2 regions of the Streptosporangium sp. NPDC050148 genome follow, and region 2 is predicted to be linked to the other one. Evidence: riboswitches for the same ligand, from Rfam matches in the RefSeq annotation. Region 2 holds a riboswitch; the other holds the start of a gene.
What was found. A riboswitch is a leader RNA that binds a small molecule or an ion and turns the genes downstream of it on or off. The one in region 2 is predicted to bind glycine.
Positions count from the first base shown of each region.

Region 1: linked by a shared signal. The riboswitch ahead of gcvP (aminomethyl-transferring glycine dehydrogenase) and the one ahead of gcvT (glycine cleavage system aminomethyltransferase GcvT) in region 2 are both predicted to bind glycine.

Region 1 covers NZ_JBVJIA010000051.1:8,130-18,947, forward strand. Annotated here, with positions in the region: gene ACZ6RT_RS35065 (RNA polymerase sigma factor) at 1-863, shown strand, start outside; gene ACZ6RT_RS35070 (MbtH family protein) at 1,043-1,252, opposite strand; gene ACZ6RT_RS35075 (hypothetical protein) at 1,658-2,059, opposite strand; gene ACZ6RT_RS35080 (TetR/AcrR family transcriptional regulator C-terminal domain-containing protein) at 2,250-2,840, shown strand; gene ACZ6RT_RS35085 (DUF5999 family protein) at 3,383-3,574, shown strand; gene ACZ6RT_RS35090 (alpha/beta hydrolase family protein) at 3,718-4,311, opposite strand; gene ACZ6RT_RS35095 (hypothetical protein) at 4,457-4,804, shown strand; gene ACZ6RT_RS35100 (tetratricopeptide repeat protein) at 4,862-5,671, opposite strand; gene gcvP (aminomethyl-transferring glycine dehydrogenase) at 5,887-8,742, opposite strand; glycine riboswitch at 8,916-9,007, opposite strand; gene ACZ6RT_RS35110 (MerR family transcriptional regulator) at 9,023-9,643, opposite strand; gene ACZ6RT_RS35115 (bifunctional nuclease family protein) at 9,788-10,258, opposite strand; gene ftsR (transcriptional regulator FtsR) at 10,336-10,818, opposite strand, start outside.
Region 2 covers NZ_JBVJIA010000009.1:253,060-263,877, forward strand. Annotated here, with positions in the region: gene ACZ6RT_RS13225 (hypothetical protein) at 151-2,112, opposite strand; gene ACZ6RT_RS13230 (L-serine ammonia-lyase) at 2,335-3,711, opposite strand; gene gcvH (glycine cleavage system protein GcvH) at 3,785-4,177, opposite strand; gene gcvT (glycine cleavage system aminomethyltransferase GcvT) at 4,174-5,265, opposite strand; glycine riboswitch at 5,299-5,393, opposite strand; glycine riboswitch at 5,394-5,492, opposite strand; gene ACZ6RT_RS13245 (gamma-glutamyl-gamma-aminobutyrate hydrolase family protein) at 5,579-6,271, opposite strand; gene ACZ6RT_RS13250 (3-oxoacyl-ACP reductase) at 6,358-7,122, opposite strand; gene ACZ6RT_RS13255 (aldehyde dehydrogenase family protein) at 7,127-8,476, opposite strand; gene ACZ6RT_RS13260 (glutamine synthetase family protein) at 8,479-9,822, opposite strand; gene ACZ6RT_RS13265 (FadR/GntR family transcriptional regulator) at 9,910-10,632, shown strand; gene ACZ6RT_RS13270 (hypothetical protein) at 10,692-10,818, shown strand, end outside.

The DNA.
Region 1 (10,818 bases), on a different contig from region 2:
GCACCCTGCTCACCGCCGCCCAGGAGGTCGAGCTGGCCAAGCGGATCGAGGCCGGCCTGTACGCCGAGGCCAAGCTGGAGGCCGAGCCCGGCCTGTCCGCCTCCGCCCGCGACGACCTGGAGTGGATCGCCGAGGACGGCCGCCGGGCCAAGAACCACATGCTGGAGGCCAACCTCCGCCTGGTCGTCTCGGTCGCCAAGAAGTACACCGACCGGGGCATGGCCCTGCTCGACGTGGTCCAGGAGGGCAACCTGGGCCTGATCCGCGCGGTGGAGAAGTTCGACTACACCAAGGGGTACAAGTTCTCCACCTATGCCATGTGGTGGATCCGCCAGGCCATCCAGCGCGGTTTCGCCGACTCGGCCCGCACCATCAGGCTGCCGGTGCACGTGCTGGAGATGCTCTCCAAGCTCTCGCGCGTCGAGCGCGACATGCACCAGCGGCTGGGCCGCGAGCCCACGCCGGAGGAGCTGGGCGTCGAGCTGGACAAGACCCCCGACCAGATCGAGGAGCTGCTGCGCACCAGCCGCCAGCCGATCAGCCTCAACGCCACCATCGGCGACGACGGCGAGACCACCATCGGCGACCTGATCGAGGACGTCGACTCGCCCGAGGCGTCGGAGGTCGTCGACCGCCAGCTCCTTGGCGAGCAGCTCCGCGGGGTGCTCGGCAACCTCTCCCCCAGGGAGGCCAAGATCATGGCCCTGCGCTTCGGCCTCGTCGACGGCAAGCCCCACACCCTCGACGAGATCGGCAAGCACCTCGGCCTGACGCGCGAGCGCATCCGCCAGCTGGAGAAGGAGTCGCTGTCCAAGCTCCGCCACCCCAGCAACACCCGCCCGCTGCTCGACTGGGCGAGCTGACCGGCCAGCGGGTCGCCTGACCCGTCGCGAAGGGCGCCGCCGCGAGACCTCACGGTCCGCGACGGCGCCCTTCGTCGTGCACGGGGCCTCGTTGCGGCGATTCCCGTGCCCCCGGGGACCCCGGCCCTCGAGATCGTCGGGACCCCTCGGCGGTTTGGGTCCTGGTCCCGGAAGAGGCTCTAGCCCTCCATCCGGGCGACGAGGCTCCGGGGGCGCATGTCGGCCCAGGAGCTCTCGACGTAGGACAGGCATCCGGCGCGGGAGTCCTCGGCGTGGGCGACCTCCCAGCCCGCGGGGACGTCGGCGAACGCGGGCCACAGCGAGTGCTGCCCCTCGGCGTTCACCAGCACCAGGTAGGACGCGTCCTCGTCCTCGAAGGGGTTGGTCATCGGGTACCTCCGGCGACGGGCTCCCGGACGGCCGGGCCGGGGAGCGGGGGACGCGTACCCGGGAGAGGACCCCCGGGCACGCCATGGCGAAAGGGCACGGCGGCACGGTGAGGCCCGCGGCCCGCTTCTTCCGGCGTGACGCCGGGGTGAGCGGTCACGGGTTCGTCGTACCGTCGTTAGGAAAGGCTTACCTAAAATCGACCGGATCGACGTCGATGTCAAGGGTCCGCGCCATGAGCCGGATCACACCCCCCCGTGCCCGGTGCGGGAGACACCCGAAGCCCGGAGGGGACGCCGAGCGGTCGGGGCACGAAGAAGCCGCCCGCCGGCGCGGAGCGCGTGACGGGCGGCGAGGGATCGGACGACCCGGTCCCGCCGTCCGGACGGCGGGGAAAGGGGAAGGGGTCAGCGGGCCGAGGCCTGGACCGGGCGCGGGACCCGGGGAATGCCGGTCAGCCGGTTCTGCTCGCGCATGGTGCGCAGCCGGTTGACCTCGTCGGTCCACCCGGCCCCCTCGGGGGTGGCCCTGGCCCTGCGGCGGCGGATCCGGTCGTCGTAGGACCTGACCCCGAACGTCGCGCGCTGGTTGGCCTCGGCCGCGCGCAGGGCCTCGGTCAGCGCCCTGTCGAAGGCCAGACCGGCCGCCCGCACCACCTCGACCGGGGCCGCGGCGGCCTGCACCCTGCGCAGTTCGGCCTCGGCGGCGCGCGCCCTCTCCAGAAGCTCGGGGAAGCCCTTCCCGACCTCCTGGTCGGCGTGGTGACGAACCTCCGCCTCCCGGCTCACGCGCGGTCGGAAAAACGCCATCGTCCACCCTCTCTCACCGGCCGCCGGGCCCTTCTCCGGCAGATCACCGTTCGTAGCCTACGCCGTCCCGCGCCGGTCCACCGTCCCGGCCCGTCGTCCCGGCCCGCCCTCCCGACCGGCGCGGACGGAAGGCGGGACTCTCCGGCGCGCGGTCCTTTACGCAGTAAGGTGAAGGTGGCAGGATGATCACATGCCTGCCAAGCGACCACCCGTACCGCTCTCCCGGGAGCGCATCATCGACGCCGCCCTGCACATCGCCGACGGACAGGGGCTGCGGCGGCTGACGATGCGGCGGCTGGGCGACGCGCTCCAGGTGGAGGCCATGGCCATCTACCACCACCTGCCGCGCGGCAAGGACGCCCTGATGGACGCCCTGGCCGAGCACGTCACCACCGTTCACGTCGAGCCCGCGGCGAGCTGGCAGGAGAGCGCGAGGGCCTGGTGCCGGGCGAGCCGCGCCGCGCTCAGGGAGCACCCCGGGGTGCTGGCGCTGGCCCTGACCAAGCCTCCCAGGGGCCGGGCCGCGATCGCGATCAGGGAGCAGACCGACCAGCTGGCCGACGCCGGTCTCGCCGACGCCCCGGCGGCGGTACGCGCGCTGCGGGCCTACGTGTTCGGGGCGGTGGCGGTGGAGGTGCAGCAGTCGGGCTGGGCCGAGCCCGCCGACGATGACGACGAGCCGTGGCGCCCCCCGTCCCGGGGCGGCGGCAGCCCCGGCGCGGACGCCGACTTCGAGCACGGACTGGAGGCCCTGCTGGCCGGCCTGAGCGCCCGGGGATGAGCGTGACCCGGCCACCTCTCCCGACCGCCCCGGCCGTCCCCTGTCCGGTGCGGGCCCGGACCGGACCACGCCGATCCGGCCCCGGGACGAGGAGCACCGCCCGCACCGGTGCGGGCCCGGGCCCGCGGGAGAGGCCGGACGACGGGCCACCGGCGGGCTCCCCGGCGTGTCAGGAATCCGTCACCGATCGTTTACTCTCCGCTCGGCGTGTCACCCTTGGTCGAATGTCCTTATATCAGGCATGCTGTGTTATAGGTCACATCACGTGATACGGCCCTGAGGGACTGGCCCCCTCCGGTTCACAAACAGTCCTAACGGGCTATGTCGCCAAGGTGCGATCGATCGCACACTTGATCTGCTTGATGTACGGGCCTCGTTCTGTTACGAGCGCCTGTATGGTCATATGTCAACATTCAGATGCTCGTCCCCCGTCACACGTGGGAACGGAGTCCCATCGGTGACGGTGCCGCCGGATGTCCGATGCCCACTCCATGCCCGATGTGACCCGGGTGAGCCGACACGAGAGATCCGGAGGCACGCCGATGTGCCCGCACGAGCCGTCCTGTCCGTCCGCCGACGCGCTGGACCGCGAAGCCGCCCGCACCCTGGCGGCCCACCCCGAGCAGGGCTGGAGCCTGCTCTGCAACGGTGTGGTGCTGTTCGACGACACCGGCGAGCTCCTGCCCGACGGTGCCGTCATCGAGCCGCACCGGCCCCTGGTGGGCGTCGGCTGACCATCGGGTCACCCCGCCGGGCCGCCGGAGGGAGCCGGTTCGCACCGCGCCCGCCCCGGCAGGCCCTTCCCCGGGGGACGTGACGGCCGGATCCGGTCACAGGGACGGGTCACCCCGCCCCGGACCCCGTCGTCACCCCGCCGTCACCCCATCGTCGCGTCGAGCCACCCGGCGACCAGCTCTCCCACGCCCGCGGGATCCTTCGTGAGGTCGTGCCCCTCGCCCGGCAGTACCACCAGGCGGGCGGCGTCCGCCGCCTCGGGCACGCCGAACGGGTCGCGGTCCCCGTTCACCACCAGCACGTCGACCCCGGCCTCGCGCAGTTCCGCGGCGCGGGAGCGCTCCGGCTTCTTCGGCGGGTGCAGGGGGAACGCCAGCGCCACCACCGCGCGGGCCCCGACCGCCCCCGCCGTACGGCAGGCGACCCTGGCCCCGTTGCTCCGGCCGCCCTGCGCCAGCGCCAGCCCCGGGTAGCGCCCGCGCAGCTCCGCCACCAGTGCCCGCCACGCCTCGTCCTGCCTGGCGGCCGAGCCGGGCGCGCGAGCCCCCCGCATCCGGAACGGCTGCAGGACCCGGGCGACCGTCGCGCCGATCGCCGTCGCGGCGTCCCGTACGGCCAGCAGGTCGGGGGCGTCCACTCCCCCGGCCGAGCCGTGGGTCAGCACGAGCAGGAAACGCGGGTCGGCCACCTCGTCGATCTCCACCCGGGCCGGCCCGTGCGGGGTCGTGATCTCCATGGAGACCGTCCGGGGGGACGTGGCCCCGGGGACGTCGTCGTGGGACCCGGGAGGGACACCGTCGGGGGATGGGGGCCGGGAGACGGGCACGGATCTCGTCCTAACGACTGATGTCAGGCGGGCGGGCGGGGGCGACAATCGGAGCGTGCAGAATCATCACGATATCCGCCAGGACATGCGCGCCACCGTCGAGGCTCGCCGGGATCTCGGCCCGGAGTACGAGGCTGCGCTGATCGAGTCGTTCGTGTCGCGCCTCGACGCGACCATCGCCCAGCGGGTGCACGCGGAGGTGTACGCCGCCGAGGCGTCGAAGGCGCGGCGTCCGGGCAGGAACCCGTCGGTCGCGATCGCGCTGGGGTCGATGGGCATCGGCGTCCCGCTGACCGTCGTCGCGGCGGCCGAGGCGGGCACCGCCGGGCTGCTGCTGGCCTGGGCCGGCATCGTCGCGATCAACTTCGCCCACGCCGTGAACGGCTGGCGGGGACGCGACTGACGCCCCGGTCCGCCCCGCCGGCCGGCGCCGGCCGGTGCCGATCGGCGCCGGCCCGCCTCACAGGTCCCGGTCGAGCCGGAGCCTGACCTTCCCGGCCAGATCGGCGTCGGCGCTGTCGAGGCCGTAGCGCCAGACCCGCTCGGCGTCCTCGTCCCGTCCCCGCAACGGGAGCGTGCGGGCCAGCAGCTCGATGGCCAGCGCGCCGGTCTCCGTGTCGCCACCGTCGCCACCGTCGCCGTCGTCGCCGCCCTCCTCGACCGCGGCCGAGAACTCGGCGCACGCCAGCTCCAGGTGGGCGATGCCGAGCATCACCCTCAGCCGTGCCGCCTCGATCACCTCGGGCACCGAGAGGGCCTCCATGAGCACCCGTGCGGCCTCGCCCGGCTCGCCCTCCTCCAGGAACCCCTCGGCCAGCTCCTGGGCCGCGTGGGAGGAGATCTCCGGGTCGGCGGTGGCCAGGGCCTGGCGCAGCGAGCGCTCCGCCTCCTCGGCGTCGGTGGCGAGCCTGGCAAGGCCCATGTGCGCCGGGGGGACGTAGTCGGGGTGGCCGACGCCCAGGGCGGCCTGCCAGGCGGCGCGGGCCTGGGCGGTCAGGCCCTCCCGTTCGAAGCTCCCGGCGAGCAGGCAGGCGGCCTGGGCGGCGAACTCCGGGTGCCCGGTCGCCAGCGCGGTGCGCGCGGCCGCGCGGGAGCCGGGCACGTCCCCGCGCTCCTCGAGCACGACCGCGAGGCCCACCGCCGCCTGGGCGCGGTCGGGCTCGTCGGGGTCGGCGGCCAGCTCCGCGAAGATCGTGGCGGCGGCGTCGAGGTCGCCGGACTCGGCCAGTCTTCGCGCGGTGTCCAAGGGACGGGTGTCCACCTCAGGCATGCAGGGTCCTTCCCGGATACGGAGACGCCCCGAGCCTAACGACTCGGGGCGCCGTCCGTCCCGGCACATTCCGCGTGGATCTGCGGCCTGCACGGGGTTCGCGCGATCCGGGCCGGCTCCGCGCGGGGCCCGGACCGCTCACCGGGCGCCTTGCGGCGGAGCGCCCGAGAGGCCGCCGCATCCTCCGGGGACCGCCCCGGGACCGCGCGGGCGGATCAGTCCTCGTAGGACTCCAGCGGCGGGCAGGAGCAGACCAGGTTGCGGTCGCCGTAGGCCTGGTCGATGCGCCGGACCGGCGACCAGTACTTGCCCTCGCGCAGCGACGGCAGCGGGTAGGCCGCCTCGGTGCGGGTGTAGCCGTGCTCCCACTCGTCGGCGGTCAGGCTGTCGGCCGTGTGCGGGGCGTTGCGCAGCGGGTTGTCGGTCCTGTCGTAGTCGCCCGAGGCGACCTTGGCGATCTCGCCGCGGATGGCGATCATCGCCTCGCAGAACCGGTCGAGCTCTGCCAGGTCCTCGCTCTCGGTCGGCTCGATCATCAGCGTCCCGGCCACCGGGAAGGACATGGTCGGCGCGTGGAAACCGTAGTCGACCAGGCGCTTGGCCACGTCGTCGACGGTCACGCCGGTCTCCTTGGTGATCTGGCGCAGGTCCACGATGCACTCGTGGGCCACCAGGCCGCCGCGGCCGGTGTAGAGGACCGGGTAGTGGGGGCCGAGCCTGCGGGCCAGGTAGTTGGCCGACAGGATGGCCTGCTCGGTGGCCGCCTTGAGGCCGTCGGCGCCCATCATCCGGATGTAGGCCCAGGAGATCGGCAGGATGCCGGCCGAGCCGTACGGGGCGGCCGAGACCGGGCCGACGGTGGTGCCCTCGCGCAGCGGGTGGCCGGGCAGGTGGTCGGCCAGGTGGGCGCGGACCGCGACCGGCCCGACCCCGGGGCCGCCGCCGCCGTGCGGGATGCAGAAGGTCTTGTGCAGGTTCAGGTGGGAGACGTCCGCGCCGAACTCGCCCGGCCTGGCCAGGCCGACCAGCGCGTTGAGGTTGGCGCCGTCGACGTAGACCTGGCCGCCGGCCTCGTGCACCAGCTCGCAGACCCGGACGATCGTCTCCTCGTACACGCCGTGCGTGGACGGGTAGGTCACCATGATCGCGGCGAGCCGGTCACGGTGCTTGTCGATCTTCGCGACCAGGTCGCCGAGGTCCACGTTCCCCTCGTCGTCGCAGGCCACCACGGCCACCCGCATGCCCGCCATGACGGCGCTGGCGGCGTTGGTGCCGTGCGCGGAGGAGGGGATCAGGCAGACGTCGCGCTCGGACTCGCCGCGCGAGGCGTGGTAGGCGCGGATGGCCAGCAGGCCGGCGAACTCGCCCTGGGAGCCGGCGTTCGGCTGGAGCGACACGGCGTCGTAGCCGGTGACCTCGGCCAGCCAGCGCTCCAGCTCCGCGATCAGCTCCAGGTAGCCCCGGGCCTGGTCCTCGGGGGCGTAGGGGTGCAGGCCCGCGAACTCGGGCCAGGTGATCGGCTCCATCTCGGTGGTCGCGTTGAGCTTCATGGTGCAGGAGCCCAGCGGGATCATCGACCGGTCGAGCGCGACGTCCTTGTCCTGGAGCCTGCGCAGGTAGCGCAGCATGGCCGTCTCGGAGCGGTGGGCGTGGAAGACCGGGTGGGTCAGGTAGTCGCCGGTCCGCGCCAGCGCGTCGGGCAGCGCGTCGTGGGCGGCGGCGTCCAGGTCGGCCGGGACGACGCCGGCGACCTCGAAGGCGGCCAGGACCTGCTCCAGGTGCAGCAGCTCGGTCCGCTCGTCGCAGGTGATCCCCACGTGGTCGTCGTCGACCAGGCGCAGGTTCACCTCGTTGTCGCGGGCGGTGGCGACGATCGCGGCGGCCCGGCCGGGCACCCGGGCGAGCACGGTGTCGAAGAAGGTGTCGTGCACGACCTCGACGCCGCCCTGGCGCAGGCCCTCGGCGAGGACCACGGCGTGGCGGTGGGTGCGGCGGCCGATCCTGCGCAGGCCCTCGGGGCCGTGGTAGACGGCGTACATGCCGGCGATCACCGCGAGCAGGACCTGGGCGGTGCAGATGTTGCTGGTGGCCTTCTCCCGGCGGATGTGCTGCTCGCGGGTCTGCAGCGCGAGGCGGTACGCCGGGCGGCCGTCCGCGTCCTGGGAGACGCCGACCAGGCGGCCGGGAAGCTGGCGCTGGAGGCCGTCGCGGACCGCCATGTAGGCCGCGTGGGGGCCGCCGAAGCCCAGCGGGACGCCGAAGCGCTGGGTGGAGCCGATCGCGATGTCGGCGCCGAGCTCGCCGGGGGCGGCCAGCAGGGTGAGGGCGAGCAGGTCGGCGGCGGCGACCACCTGGGCGCCGCGGGCGTGGGCGGCCTCGGACACGCCGCGGAAGTCGCGGATCCGGCCGCTGGCGCCGGGGTACTGCACGAGCACGCCGAAGCAGTCGGGCAGCTCGCCGGCCAGGTCGCTCTCGACCAGCTCGATGCCGAGCGGCTCGGCACGGGTGCGCAGCACCGCCTTGGTCTGCGGAAGGGCGTCGGCGTCCACCACGAACACCTTCGACGGGCTGCGGCCCGCGCGCCGGGCCAGGGTCATCGCCTCGGCGGCCGCGGTGGCCTCGTCCAGCAGGGAGGCGCCGGCGACGTCCAGGCCGGTCAGGTCCGAGACCACGGTCTGGAAGTTGAGCAGGGCCTCCAGCCGGCCCTGGGAGATCTCCGGCTGGTAGGGCGTGTACGCGGTGTACCAGCCCGGGTTCTCCAGCAGGTTGCGGCGGATGACGGCCGGCGTGATCGTGTCGTGGTAGCCCAGGCCGATCATCGAGGTCATCACGGTGTTGCGCCCGGCCAGGACGCGCAGCTCGGCCAGGGCCTCGGCCTCGGAGGCGGCCGGGGGCAGGTTCAGCCGCTCGGCCGAGCGGATCGCCTCGGGCACGGCCACCGCGACCAGGTCGGCGACGGAGGCGAAGCCGACCGCCTCCAGCATGCGGGTCTGCTCGGCGTCGTCGGGCCCGATGTGGCGGGTCGCGAACGGTGGGGCGGCGAGCTCGCCGAGCGGGGACAGATCGGTCATGGAAAGCCTCCCAGACGGGGTGGAGACCGGCGCCGGGCGCGGGCGTGCGACCGGAGTCTCCCCCTCTGTCATCGCGGCCGGTGCCGCGACCTGAGAGCTTCACCTGCCCGTGACGGGAGGCTTGCACCGTCGGTGAGGCACACCTGGCCGGTGTGCCTGCTTTCCAGAGTTGCCTCGTCCGTGCGGTACAGGGTGCCTGAGAGATTCCGGGGAGGTTGCTCCTTCGGCGCCCCGGTCGTGCCGGGGACTCTCCCGCACAGGGTCAGTGGCGAGTCCGAGTTTACCCTGTTCGTCGTGCTCTGCGACGCCGGGCGAGCTCATCGGCGTGATGATCGCCTAAAGGGCCTCCGCCCGACTCCGCGCGTTCGCCGGGAAGATCCGCGAGGGAGCCCTCCACCTCCTGCCAGACCCGTCCGAGCGCTATGCCGAAGACTCCCTGACCGCCCTGGAGCAGGTCGATGACCTCGTCGGGCGAGGTGCACTCGTAGACGCTGACCCCGTCGCTCATCAGGGTGATCTGGGCGAGGTCGTTGACGCCCCGGTCGCGCAGGTGCTGTACGGCGATGCGGATCTGCTGGAGGGAGACGCCGGTGTCGAGCAGGCGCTTGACGACCTTGAGGACCAGGATGTCGCGGAAGCCGTACAGCCGCTGGGAGCCCGAGCCGTGCGCGGCCCGCACGGTGGGCTCGACCAGGCCGGTACGCGCCCAGTAGTCGAGTTGCCGGTAGGTGATCCCGGCCGCGGAACAGGCCGTCGGGCCCCGGTAGCCGAGGTCGGCGGGCGTGTTCACCGGTTCCCCGTCGAACAGCAGACCCTCTTCACCCGCGCGCTGACGTGCCGACTGGCGCCGTTCCGGGTCATCCTGATCGGCGTTTCTACCCTCGCCGCTGCTGACCGCCACGCGGACCTCCGGCTTTCTCTCATCCCACGGCCTGATCTGGGGGTTTACGCACGGCCGTGGGTTTCACTTGCACCGTAGGACTGGGGCCAAGTCCAGTCAACGACCCCACCCGGCGCGTCGTGAAGCGTAAATGCACCGAAATTCCTACCCCGCGCGGCCGAAGTCCTCGGGCGTGATCGTGTCAAGGAACTCCCTGAACTTCTCCACCTCGTCCTCCTGGTCGTCGGGAATGATCACCCCTGCCTCCCGGACCACCTCCTCACTCGCGAAGATACGTGCGCCGGTGCGCAGTGCCAAGGCGATCGAGTCGGAGGGACGCGCGCTCACCTCCACCCCGTTGGAGAAGACGAGATCGGCGAAGAAGATCCCGTCGCGCAGGGCGACGATGTTGACCGTGTTCAGCCGGACGCCGAGTCCGTCGAGCACGTCCCGGAACAGGTCATGGGTGAGCGGCCGAGGCGGTGGTTCCTCGGCCTGGGCCATGGCGATCGCCGTGGCCTCGGTCATGCCGATCCAGATGGGCAGGTAACGCTCTCCCTGCGCCTCCTTCAACAAGACGATCGGCTGGTTGGAGGGCATCTCGACTCGAACGCCCACGACCTCCATCTGCAACACGGGCTGCTCCGCTTCGCTGGATTCCGACCGGTTTGTTCAACGTAACACTCGTGGGGTACGAGTGCCTGGGCAGGTTCTCACCGGCCCAGGGCCCCACGAACGCCCGAACGCAGGAGCGAGGCGTGCAATTCCAGCAACAGGCCGGAGATCTCCCTGGCGGTCTCGTCGGCCTGGTCGATCGCGCCCGGCCCCCGGCGGCGCAGCAGCGGCGCCACGGCCTGCTCCACCAGCCCGGCCTCGCGTTCCGCGGCGGCCCTGACGGCCCTCAGGTGGCGGGCGCGCAGGCCGAAGGCGGCCAGGGCCCCGACGCTGCGGGCCACGGCGAGCGCCTCGGCGTCGTAGTAGCGGGCCACGGCGGCCAGCAGCCCGTAGTCCTCCAGCTCGGCCAGGGTCTCCTCGTCGAGCTCGGCGGCGCTCAGCAGCTCGTCGCGGGTGAGACGGATCTCACCGGGCCCCTCGTCCGGGACGGCCCGCGGGCGGGCCACGGGGCGCTCCTCGCGGTCGGCGGCCTCCAGCCGGTCCTTGATCACGCGCAGCGGCAGGTAGCGGTCCCGCTGCTC
Region 2 (10,818 bases):
CTGCGGGGACGCGGCGACCTCCCCGGTCACCGGCCGGGCGCCCGGCTCGTGCACCGCGGCCTTCCGGGGTGGCTGGCCGAGCATCCCTGGCAGGGCTGGACGGCCGCGCTGGTCCTGACGGTGCTGGCGGTCCTGGCGGTGCGGTGGCTGCTACACGCCCTGGGACGGGGGCGGTGCGGCAGGCGGGCCGGGACGGGGACGGCCGTGCTCGCCGTTGCCCTTAAAGAAGTCGAAGGGCTCACCCGGGTCGGGGTCAGGCATGTACGGGACGAGCGGCTGCGCGTCACGGTGGTCTGCGCCCCAGGGACCGATGTCGGCAAGCTGGTGGCGCGGCTCAACCGGGACGCCGTGGGGAAGGTCCGACGGGCGCTCGGGGAGGTAGAACTCGGCGTGCTGGTGCGGCTGCACGTCCGGCGTCGCTGACCCGCCGTGGCCCTGCCGCCCGAAGAGCGGCATCCCGGCCGCGTCGTCGTGACGCGGCGCACGGTCCCGGGGGTCGGGGACGGGGCTGGCGTACACCGGCCGCCCGGACGCCCAGCGGTGGTCCTCCTCGCTCTCCCCGTACGGCGGCTCCCCGTGGGGGGCCCGGCCGTGATCGTCCGCCGGGTCGTCCACCGGGCCGTTCGCTGGGTCGTCGGCGGGACCGCCGTCCCCGGGGCGCACCTCGCCCAGGACGCGCTCCTCGTGCCGCCGGGAGCCGAAGGCGAGCCCGGCGGCCAGGCAGACCAGCGGGAGGGCGGGGACGACGTAGCGGTGGTCGAAGGCCGCGATGAAGGGGGGCAGCACCAGCAGCACGGTCCCGGCCGCCCACGGCAGCAGCACCGCGCCACCGAACCGGCGCAGCCGCATCAGCACGCCGATCAGCCCGATCAGGCAGATGACCGCGAGGTAGGGCCCCCGCACGTAGCCGTACTCCTGGTAGCCGCGCAGCAGCCCCGCGTACGGCTCGACCAGGACGGGCGCCCCGGAGGCGCCCTGGTAGGCCGTGGTCAGCTCCTCTGCGGTCCTGCCCTGCGAGGCGGTCCCGGCGGGGAAGGGGCGGGCGGTGTCGGGGAAGACGTAGGCGCTCTGCGGCCCGGGGGTCGGGTAGACGCGCCGCGTCCAGTCGAAGATGTGGGCCACGTCCTGCAGGCCGGTCCGCAGGAAGTCCACCGGCTGGGCCGTGATGGCCCGGGTCGCGAAGGCCCCGGCGAGGGCGTCGCGCTCGGCCCAGCTCCCCTTGATCCTGTTCAGCGGCGAGTCGCCGTCCCAGATGTAGACCGGCGGTGCCTTGCGCGCCCCCGCGGGCTCGACCGGGCACAGGGCGGCCTCGGGGCCGGGAGGCCGGATGACGGAGCAGTCGGCGAAGGTCATCGTCCGCGCCCACAGGAACGCGTTCCCCCGGGTCAGCCCGTAGGTGCCGTGCTCGGACGCGAACCAGGCCGCGTACCCGCCCAGGCCGATCGCGGCGGTCAGCGTGGCCGCGACGACCGCCCGCCACCCGGCGCGGCGGACCAGCAGGCAGACCAGGACGACGGCGATCAGGGGCAGCCCGACGGTCCGGGTGACGGTCGCCGCTGCCAGCAGCGCGCCGGCCAGCGCCGCGACCCATGTCGCCGGGCGCCGCCGCCACAGCAGCAGCGTCACCGCCAGCACCGCCAGGAACTGGAAGAGCAGATCGGCCATGACGAGGTGTTCGAGCTGGACCTGGTGGACGTCCAGCAGCGCGGGCAGCGCGGCCAGCGTCGCCCCCCACCCCGGCAGCCCGCCCAGCCTGCGCAGCAGCAGGTAGACACAGACCGCCACGGCCAGCCCGAGGAGGTGCTGGACGACGACCACGGCCTGGACGCTGGAGAGCGGCTTGAGGATCCACAGGAACAGCGCGTATCCGGCGGGGCGCGACTCCAGGGGACGCGGGGAGAGCCCGGCGTTCAGGTAGACGAAGGAGTCGGCCCAGAACCACAGGGCCGGGCGGTAGCCGAGTACGGCCAGCGCGCGCAGCCCGCCACCGGCCAGCAGGGCGAGCGCGAAGACCCAGTGCGAGGCCAGGAGGCGCAGCGCCCGCCGGCCACGGGAGGGGGCGGCCGGGCCGGGACGGCGGGAAGGGCTCACCGCGTGCGTTCCCGTCCCCACCACGACCTCCCGAGTCCTGCGGCTGAGGCCACCCAGCATAGGCGCGGGATCACGGCATCCCGTCCGGGATACGAGATTTGGTGTCGATCGGGCCATATGTCGCGGCCGGGACGCGGGGCGACGACCGCCCCCGGCCGAGGCGTCACCGGACGCGCCGCCGCCCCCGCCGGTGGAGGCGGTGGGGACGACGGGGGAGCACGGAGACGGTGGGCCGGCCCGGGTTCAGCACTCGATGACGTTCACCGCGAGCCCGCCGCGGCTGGTCTCCTTGTACTTGTCGAGCATGTCGCGGCCGGTGTCGCGCATCGTCTTGATGGCCTTGTCCAGCGAGACGAAGTGGCGGCCGTCGCCGCGCAGCGCCATCCGGGCCGCGGCGATGGCCTTGATCGAGGCCAGCGCGTTGCGCTCGATGCACGGGATCTGCACCAGCCCGCCGATCGGGTCGCAGGTCAGCCCCAGGTTGTGCTCGATGCCGATCTCGGCGGCGTTCTCCACCTGTTCGGGGGTGCCGCCCATCACCTCGGTGAGCCCGGCGGCGGCCATCGAGCAGGCCGAGCCGACCTCGCCCTGGCAGCCGACCTCGGCGCCGGAGATCGAGGCGTTCTCCTTGAAGAGCACGCCGACCGCCCCCGCGGTCAGCAGGAAGCGGATCACGCCCTCGTCGTCGGCGTCGGGCGTGAAGCGGTCGTAGTAGGTGAGGACCGCCGGGATGATGCCGGCGGCGCCGTTGGTGGGGGCGGTGACGATCCGGCCGCCCGCGGCGTTCTCCTCGTTGACGGCCAGCGCGAACAGCGAGACCCAGTCCATGGTCTGCAGCGAGTCCTTCTCCTGCGTCTCGCTCCGCAGCTGCCGGTGGAGCTGGTGGGCGCGGCGGCGCACCTTCAGGCCGCCGGGCAGCACGCCCTCCTTGCCGATGCCCCGGTTCACGCACTCGGTCATGACCCGCCACAGCACGAGCAGCCGCTCGCGGATCTCGGCCTCGCTGCGGCCGAAGGCCTGCTCGTTCTCCAGCATCAGCCCCGAGATCGACAGCCCGGTCTCGGCGCACTGGGCGAGCAGCTCGGCGGCCGTGCCGAACGGGTACGGGACGACCGTGTCGTCGGGCTTGATCCGGTCGGCACCGGTGGCGTTCTCGTCGACCACGAAGCCGCCGCCCACCGAGTAGTAGACCCGCTCGCGCAGCGTCTCGCCGGACTCCGCCAGCGCGGTGAAGCGCATGCCGTTCGGATGGCCGGGCAGGGAGATCTTGCGTTCGAAGACGAGGTCCTCGCCGATGACGAACGGGATCTCGCGGGAGCCGTAGAGCGAGACCGTGCCGGACCCGCGCATGGCGGCCAGCCGCTCGTCCACGGTGTCGACGTCGACCAGCTCGGGCTTCTCGCCGGACAGGCCGAGCAGCACGGCCTTGTCGCTGCCGTGTCCCTTGCCGGTCAGCCCGAGCGAGCCGTACAGGACGGCGCTCACCCGGGCGGTCTTCTCCAGGAGGCCGTCGCGGTGCAGGCCGCGGGCGAACCTGTGGGCCGCGGCCATCGGGCCGCCCGTGTGCGAGCTGGACGGGCCGATTCCGATCTTGAAGAGATCGAAGACGCTGATCGTCATCTGAATCCTCCCAGCGAGGGCGGCCACGCGCGCCCGGGGACGCGCGTGGCCCGGGTACCGGTGAGCCGGAGGCTCAGGACTCACCCGAGGTGAGCGAGGTGTACTCCTCCGGCGACAGCAGGTCGTCGGCGGAGCCCTCCAGTCGGATGCGGAACAGCCATCCCTCCCCGTAGGGGTCGCCGTTGACCAGCGAGGGGTCGTCCACGACGGCCTGGTTGACCTCGACGACCTCACCGCCGACCGGCGCGAAGATGTCGCTCACCGACTTGGTCGACTCCACCTCGCCGACGGTGTCGCCGGCGGTGACCGTGCTGCCGACCTCGGGGAGGATCTGCACGTAGACCACGTCCCCCAGCGCCTCGGCCGCGTAGGCGGTGATCCCCACGGTGAGGGTCAGGCCGTCATCCACTCCGGAGACCCACTCGTGTTCCTTGGTGTAGTGCAGGTCCTCGGGAATGCTGCTCATTTTGTCCTCCTGTAGAAAGGCAGTGCGACGACCTCGACCGGTTCGCGGCTGCCCCGGATGTCGACGGCCAGTCCCGACGCCAGGCCGTTGTCCACGTAGGCCATGGCGATGGGCCTGCCCAGCGACTGCGAGGGGGCCCCGCTGGTGACCTCCCCGACGACCGTGCCGTCGGCGGCGACCACCACCGGGTACCCGTGCCGGGGCACCCTGCGGCCGCTCGTGACCAGGCCGACCAGGCGGCGGCCCGGCGGGACGTCCCTGAGGGGTTCGAGGGCGGCCCGGCCGACGAAGTCGCCCGGCTTGTCAAACCTCACCACACGGCCCAGCCCGGCGTCGAACGGAGTCAGCTCGGCCGACAGCTCGTTGCCGTAGAGCGGCATGCCCGCCTCCAGACGGAGGGTGTCGCGCGCGGACAGGCCCGCCGGGACCAGCCCGTGCGGCGCGCCCGCCTCGCTGAGGGCGCACCAGATCGCCTCGGCGTCCTCGGCCGCGACGAACAGCTCGAACCCGTCCTCGCCGGTGTACCCGGTACGGGCGATGAGGGCCTCGTGGCCCGCGACCACGGCGGGCAGACCCGCGTAGTACTTCAGCCCGTCCAGGTCGGCCTCGGTGAGACCGGCCAGGATCTCCGCCGAGCGCGGGCCCTGGATCGCGACCAGCGCGTACCGTTCGGAACGGTCGTCGACCGCGGCGTCGAAGCCCTTGGCGCGGCCGGTCAGCTCGGCGGCCACCCGCGGGTAGTTGGACGCGTTGGCGACGACCATGAACTCGGCGGGGGCCAGCCGGTAGACGATCAGGTCGTCCAGCACGCCGCCCCCGGCGTCGACGATCATCGTGTAGCGGGCGCGGCCGGGCTCCAGCGCGGACAGGTGGCCGACCAGCGCGTAGTCGAGGGCCTCGGCGGCCTGCGGACCGGTCACGAAGATCTCGCCCATGTGGGAGAGGTCGAACAGGCCGGCCGCCCGGCGGACCGCGTTGTGCTCGGTGGACTCACTGCCGTAGCGGAGCGGCATCAGCCATCCCGCGAAGTCGGTCAGCGTCGCGCCGAGGGCCTCGTGGACGCCGCGCAACGGCGTAGGTCGGGACATGTGCGCACCTCAGGCAGGGGACAGATGAGATCATCCTCCCCCTCTGTCATGGGTGCCTGAGAGTTTCATCCGGTTTTTGCCGGACTTTCACCTTCGGCGAGGCCACGGGGCCTGCTTTCCAGAGAGCACCTACCCGCACGGTCCTTTGCCTTGAGAGGTTCGCGGGGAGGGCTTGCTCCTTCAGGGGTCCTGGCCTGGATGTCAGGACGCTCTCCCGCACGGGATTCATCGGTGTCACCGCCAGCCTAACCGCCCGCACCGGCCGAGCGGAATCCCCCGCCGCCCTCGCCGGTGGGCCCGGCTCGAAGGCCGGTCAGGCGGTGTGCCGGACCAGGGCCTCGAACAGGGCCGACTCGTCGTCGGCCTCGGGGTGCCACTGGACGGCGACGGCGAACGGGTGCTCGTCCAGCTCCACGGCCTCGATCGTGCCGTCCTCGGAGTGGGCGGTCACGGTCAGGCCCTCGCCCGGCCGGTCCAGGGCCTGGTGGTGGTAGTGGGCCACGTCCACGGTCTCGGTGCCGAAGATCTTCGAGGTCCGGCTGCCGGGGGCCAGGCGCACCGGCATCCTGCCGTGGCTCCCGGGGGCCGGGGCGTGCCCGGAGTGACCGACCACGTCGGGCAGGTGCTGGTGCAGGGTGCCGCCCAGGGCGACGTTGAGGATCTGCATGCCCCGGCAGACCCCCAGGAAGGGCAGCCCCCGCTCCAGCGCCGCCCGGACCAGGCCCAGCTCGGCGTCGTCGCGGAACGGCCGCACGTATCCGGTCCTCGCGTGCGGCTCCTGGCCGTACCGCTCCGGGCCGACGTCACCGCCACCGGCCAGGATCAGCCCGTCCAGCCGCTCCACCAGCGGCGCGGGGTCACCGGCCGGGGGCACGATCACCGGCTGCCCGCCCGCGCGGGCCACATGGTCGACGTAGTCGTAGGGCAGCAGCGCCGTCGTCACCTCCCAGACGGTGAACCGGGCGGGCTCGACGTAGCAGGTGATGCCGATGACGGGACGGGACATGATCTCTTGCCTTGCCTTGCCTTGCCTTGCCTTGCCTTGCTCTCACGGGGCCGGGCCCGGTGGCTGCGGGCCCGGCCGGGACTCCCCTACAGCGGGGTGACGTACGCGCCGGAGATGCCTCCGTCCACCAGGAACTCCGAGCCGGTGATGAAGCTGGCGTCGTCCGAGGCCAGGAACGCCACCGCGGCGGCGATCTCCGACGCCTCGGCGAAGCGCCCCAGCGGGACGTGCACCAGGCGGCGCTGGGCCCGCTCGGGGTCCTTGGCGAACAGCTCCCGCAGCAGCGGCGTGTTCACCGGCCCCGGGCAGAGCGCGTTGACCCGGATGCCCTCGCGGGCGAACTGCACGCCCAGCTCGCGCGACATGGCCAGCACCCCGCCCTTGGAGGCGGTGTAGGAGATCTGGCTGGTCGCCGAGCCCATCACGGCCACGAACGACGCGGTGTTGACGATCGAGCCCTTGCCCTGGCGCCGCATGTACGGGATGACGTGCTTGCAGCACAGGTAGACCGAGGTGAGGTTGACCTCCTGGACCCGGCGCCAGGCGTCGATGCCGGTCTCCAGGATCGAGTCGTCGTCCGGCGGCGAGATGCCCGCGTTGTTGAACGCGACGTCCACGCTGCCGTAGGTGTCGAACGCGGTGGCGAACACCCGGGCGACGTCGTCCTCGTCGGTCACGTCGGCCCTCACGAACAGCCCGCCGACCTCGGCGGCGGCGGCCCGGCCGGTCTCCTCGTCCAGGTCCACGCAGACGACGCGGGCGCCCTCCTCGGCGAACCGGCGCGCGGTGGCCAGGCCGATCCCGCTTCCGGCGCCGGTGATCACGGTCACCCGGTCCTGCAGACGCTGCATCGTTCTACTCCTCCTCGGAGATGAAGACGTTCTTGGTCTCGGTGAACGCCGCCAGCGCGTCCGGCCCCAGCTCACGGCCGAGCCCCGACTGCTTGAAGCCACCGAACGGCGTCCAGTAGCGGACGCTGGAGTGCGAGTTCACGCTGAGGTTGCCCGCCTCGACGGCCCTGGCCACCCGCAGCGCCCGGCCGACGTCACGGGTCCAGACGGACCCGCTCAGCCCGTACGGGGTGTCGTTGGCGATCCGTACCGCGTCGGCCTCGTCGTCGAACGGCACCACCGACACCACCGGCCCGAAGATCTCCTCGGTGAACGCCCGGTCGCCGGTCGAGCGCGGCGTCAGGACGGTCGCCGGGTACCAGAACCCCGGCCCGTCGGGGCAGGAGCCCCGCAGGTGGGGCTCCTCGGTGACGTAGGAGGCGACCCGCTCGCGGTGCTCGGAACTGATCAGCGGGCCCATCTCGGTGCCCTCGTCGCGCGGGTCGCCGACCCGCACGCCCAGCACCGCCTCGCCGAACCGGGCCAGGAACTCCTCGTACGCGCTCCGCTCGACCAGGATCCGGGAGCGCGCGCAGCAGTCCTGGCCGGCGTTGTCGAACACCGCGTACGGCGCGGTCGCCGCGGCCCGCTCCAGGTCGGCGTCGGCGAAGACCACGTTGGCGCTCTTGCCGCCCATCTCCAGCGTGAGCCTCTTGACCTGACCGGCGCAGACGGCGGCGATCTCCTTGCCCACCTCGGTCGACCCGGTGAACACGATCTTCGACACGCCGGGGTGCTCGACCAGCCGGGCGCCCGCGACCTCCCCGGCGCCGGGCAGGACCTGCAGCACCCCCTCGGGCAGGCCCGCGGCCAGCGCCAGCTCGGCCACCCGCAGCGCGGTCAGCGGCGTCCACTCGGCGGGCTTGACGATCACCGTGTTGCCCGCGGCCAGTGCCGGGGCGACGCCCCAGGTCATGATGACCATCGGGAAGTTCCACGGCACGATCACGCCGACCACGCCCAGCGGCTCCCTGAACGTGACGTCCAGCCCGCCGGGCACCGGGATCTGCAGGCCGTGGTTGCGTTCCGGCGCCCCGGCGTAGAAGTCGAGCACGTCGGCGACGTTGCCCGCCTCCCAGCGGGCGTTGCCGATCGTGTGCCCGGAGTTGGCGACCTCCAGCCCGGCCAGTTCCTCGGCGTGCTCGCGCACCAGCGCGGCGAAGCGGCGCAGCAGCCGGGCACGGTCGGAGGGGGAGACCCTCCGCCAGTCCGCGTAGGCGCGACCGGCGCGCTCCACCGCCCTGTCGATCTCCGCGGCGTCCGCGGGCTCGATGTCGGCGAGCACCTCTTCGGTCGCCGGATTGATGATCTTCACGTTCACATCCGTTCGAATCCCCGGAACAGCTCCCAGTCGGTCACGGCCGCGTCGAAGGCGGCCAGCTCGACCCGGGCGTTGTTCGCGTAGTGGGACACCACGTCCTCCCCGAAGGCGTCCCGGGCGAAGGAGGAGCCCTCCCAGAGCCCCAGCGCGTCCCGCAGCGTGTGCGGGACCGTCTCCGCCCCTGAGGAGTAGGCGTTCCCCTCGAACGCGTCCTCAAGCGGCAGCTCGTTCTCGATGCCGTGCAGCCCGGCCGCGATCAGCGCCGAGACGGCCAGGTAGGGGTTGACGTCGCCGCCGGGCACCCGGTTCTCGATCCGCAGCGACGGGCCGTGGCCGACCAGGCGGAGCGCGCAGGTCCTGTTGTCCACCCCCCACTTGACCGCGGTGGGGGCGAAGCTGCCGGGGACGTAGCGCTTGTAGGAGTTGACGTTCGGCGCGTACAGCAGGGTCAGCTCGCGCATCAGGGCCAGCTGGCCCGCGATGAAGTGCTCACCGACGGCCGACAGGCCGTGCCGCCCCGACCCGGCCATGACCGGCTCCCCGCCCTCGTCCCGCAGCGAGATGTGGATGTGGCAGGAGTTGCCCTCGCGGTGGTTGGGCTTGGCCATGAAGGTGATCGACATGCCCTCCTGGGAGGCGATCTCCTTGGCCCCGTTCTTGTAGATCGAGTGGTCGTCACAGGCGGCCAGGGCGTCGCCGAAGCGGAAGGCGATCTCGTGCTGGCCCAGGTTGCACTCGCCCTTGGCGGACTCGACGTACATCCCGGCGCCCTCCATGCCGAGCCTGATCCGGCGCAGCAGCGGCTCGACGCGGGCGGTGCCGAGGAGGGAGTAGTCGACGTTGTAGAGGTTGGCGGGGGTCAGGTCCCGGTACCCGCGGCGCCAGGCGTCCTCGTAGGTGTCGGCGAAGACGACGAACTCCAGCTCGGTCCCGACGAACGCGCCCCAGCCCCGCCCGGCCAGCCGGTCGAGCTGGCGGCGCAGGATCTGACGCGGCGAGGCGGTCACGTCGGAGCCGTCCTCCCAGAGCAGGTCGGCCATCACCAGGGCCGTCCCGTCCTGCCACGGCACGCGGCGCAGGGTGGGCAGGTCGGGCTTCATGGTGAAGTCCCCGTACCCCCGCTCCCAGGAGGACATCGCGTAACCGTCGACCGTGTTCATGTCCACGTCGACCGCCAGCAGGTAGTTGCACCCCTCCGAGGCGTGCCCCAGCACCTCCTCCAGGAAGTAACGGGCCGAGAGCCGCTTGCCCTGCAGGCGCCCCTGCATGTCGGCGACCGCCAGCAGCACGGTGTCGATCCGTCCCGCCCGCACCTCGTCGTGAAGCTCGTCGATGTCCACGCGCCCTCCTCGCCGGAGTCTTATTGGGCTAGTGTTAGACCATTGACGTGCAGCGGGGGGAGCCTTGTCAAGGCCCGGAGGTGAGATTTGGACGAGGTGTCGCGGCTGGTGACCGTGCTTCGGCCGGTACGCGCCGGAAACGCGTTCGAGGAGACCGTGGAGCGGCTGCTCCAGGTCATCAAACTGGGTCTGGTGACCGAGAAACTGCCGCCCGAGCGGGAACTCGCCGCCCAGCTGGGCATCAGCAGGGTCACCCTGCGCGAGGCCATCCGGGCGCTGCAGGACGCCGGCTATCTCAGCGTACGCCGTGGCAGGTACGGCGGCGCGTTCCTCACCTACGCCCCGCCGCGCCCGCGCCAGGAGGACGAGCTGCGCCGGGCCGTCGTGGACATGGGCACCGACGACCTGGAGGACGCCCTGACCTTCAGGATGGCCGTGGAGTGCGGAGCCGCCCAGGTGCTCGCCACCACCGAGCTGACCCGGGAGCGCCGCGACACCCTGCGGGAGCGGCTGCAGGCGGTCAACTCGGCCGGCCCCGACGACTACCGCCACCTCGACACGGCCTTCCACCTGGCCATCGCCGAGCTGACCGGCTCGGCCCTGCTGACCGCCTCCTGCGCCGACGCTCGGCTGCGGATCACCGACCTGCTCGACGCGATCCCGATCCTGCAGCGCAACATCGAGCACGCCGGGGTCCAGCACGCGGCGATCGTGGCCGCCATCCTGGCCCGGGACCCCGAGGCCGCGCGCCGGGCCGTGGCCGAGCACCTGGAGGGCACCGGCGCCCTGCTGCGCGGTTTCCTCTCCTGACGCGAGAGTTTCTCGCATAGCCTGATGAGTCGGTGGGAGATTTGTTCCAAGAAAGGATCATGGACACAGGACGGCTGCCGCTGTTCTGTTTCTTCGTCGCGCTGATCGCCGTCTTCCTGTTCACCAGGGCCAACGTCCGGCTCATCCGGGCCAGGGTCGGCTGGTTCCGCAACGTGAGCGTCGGCG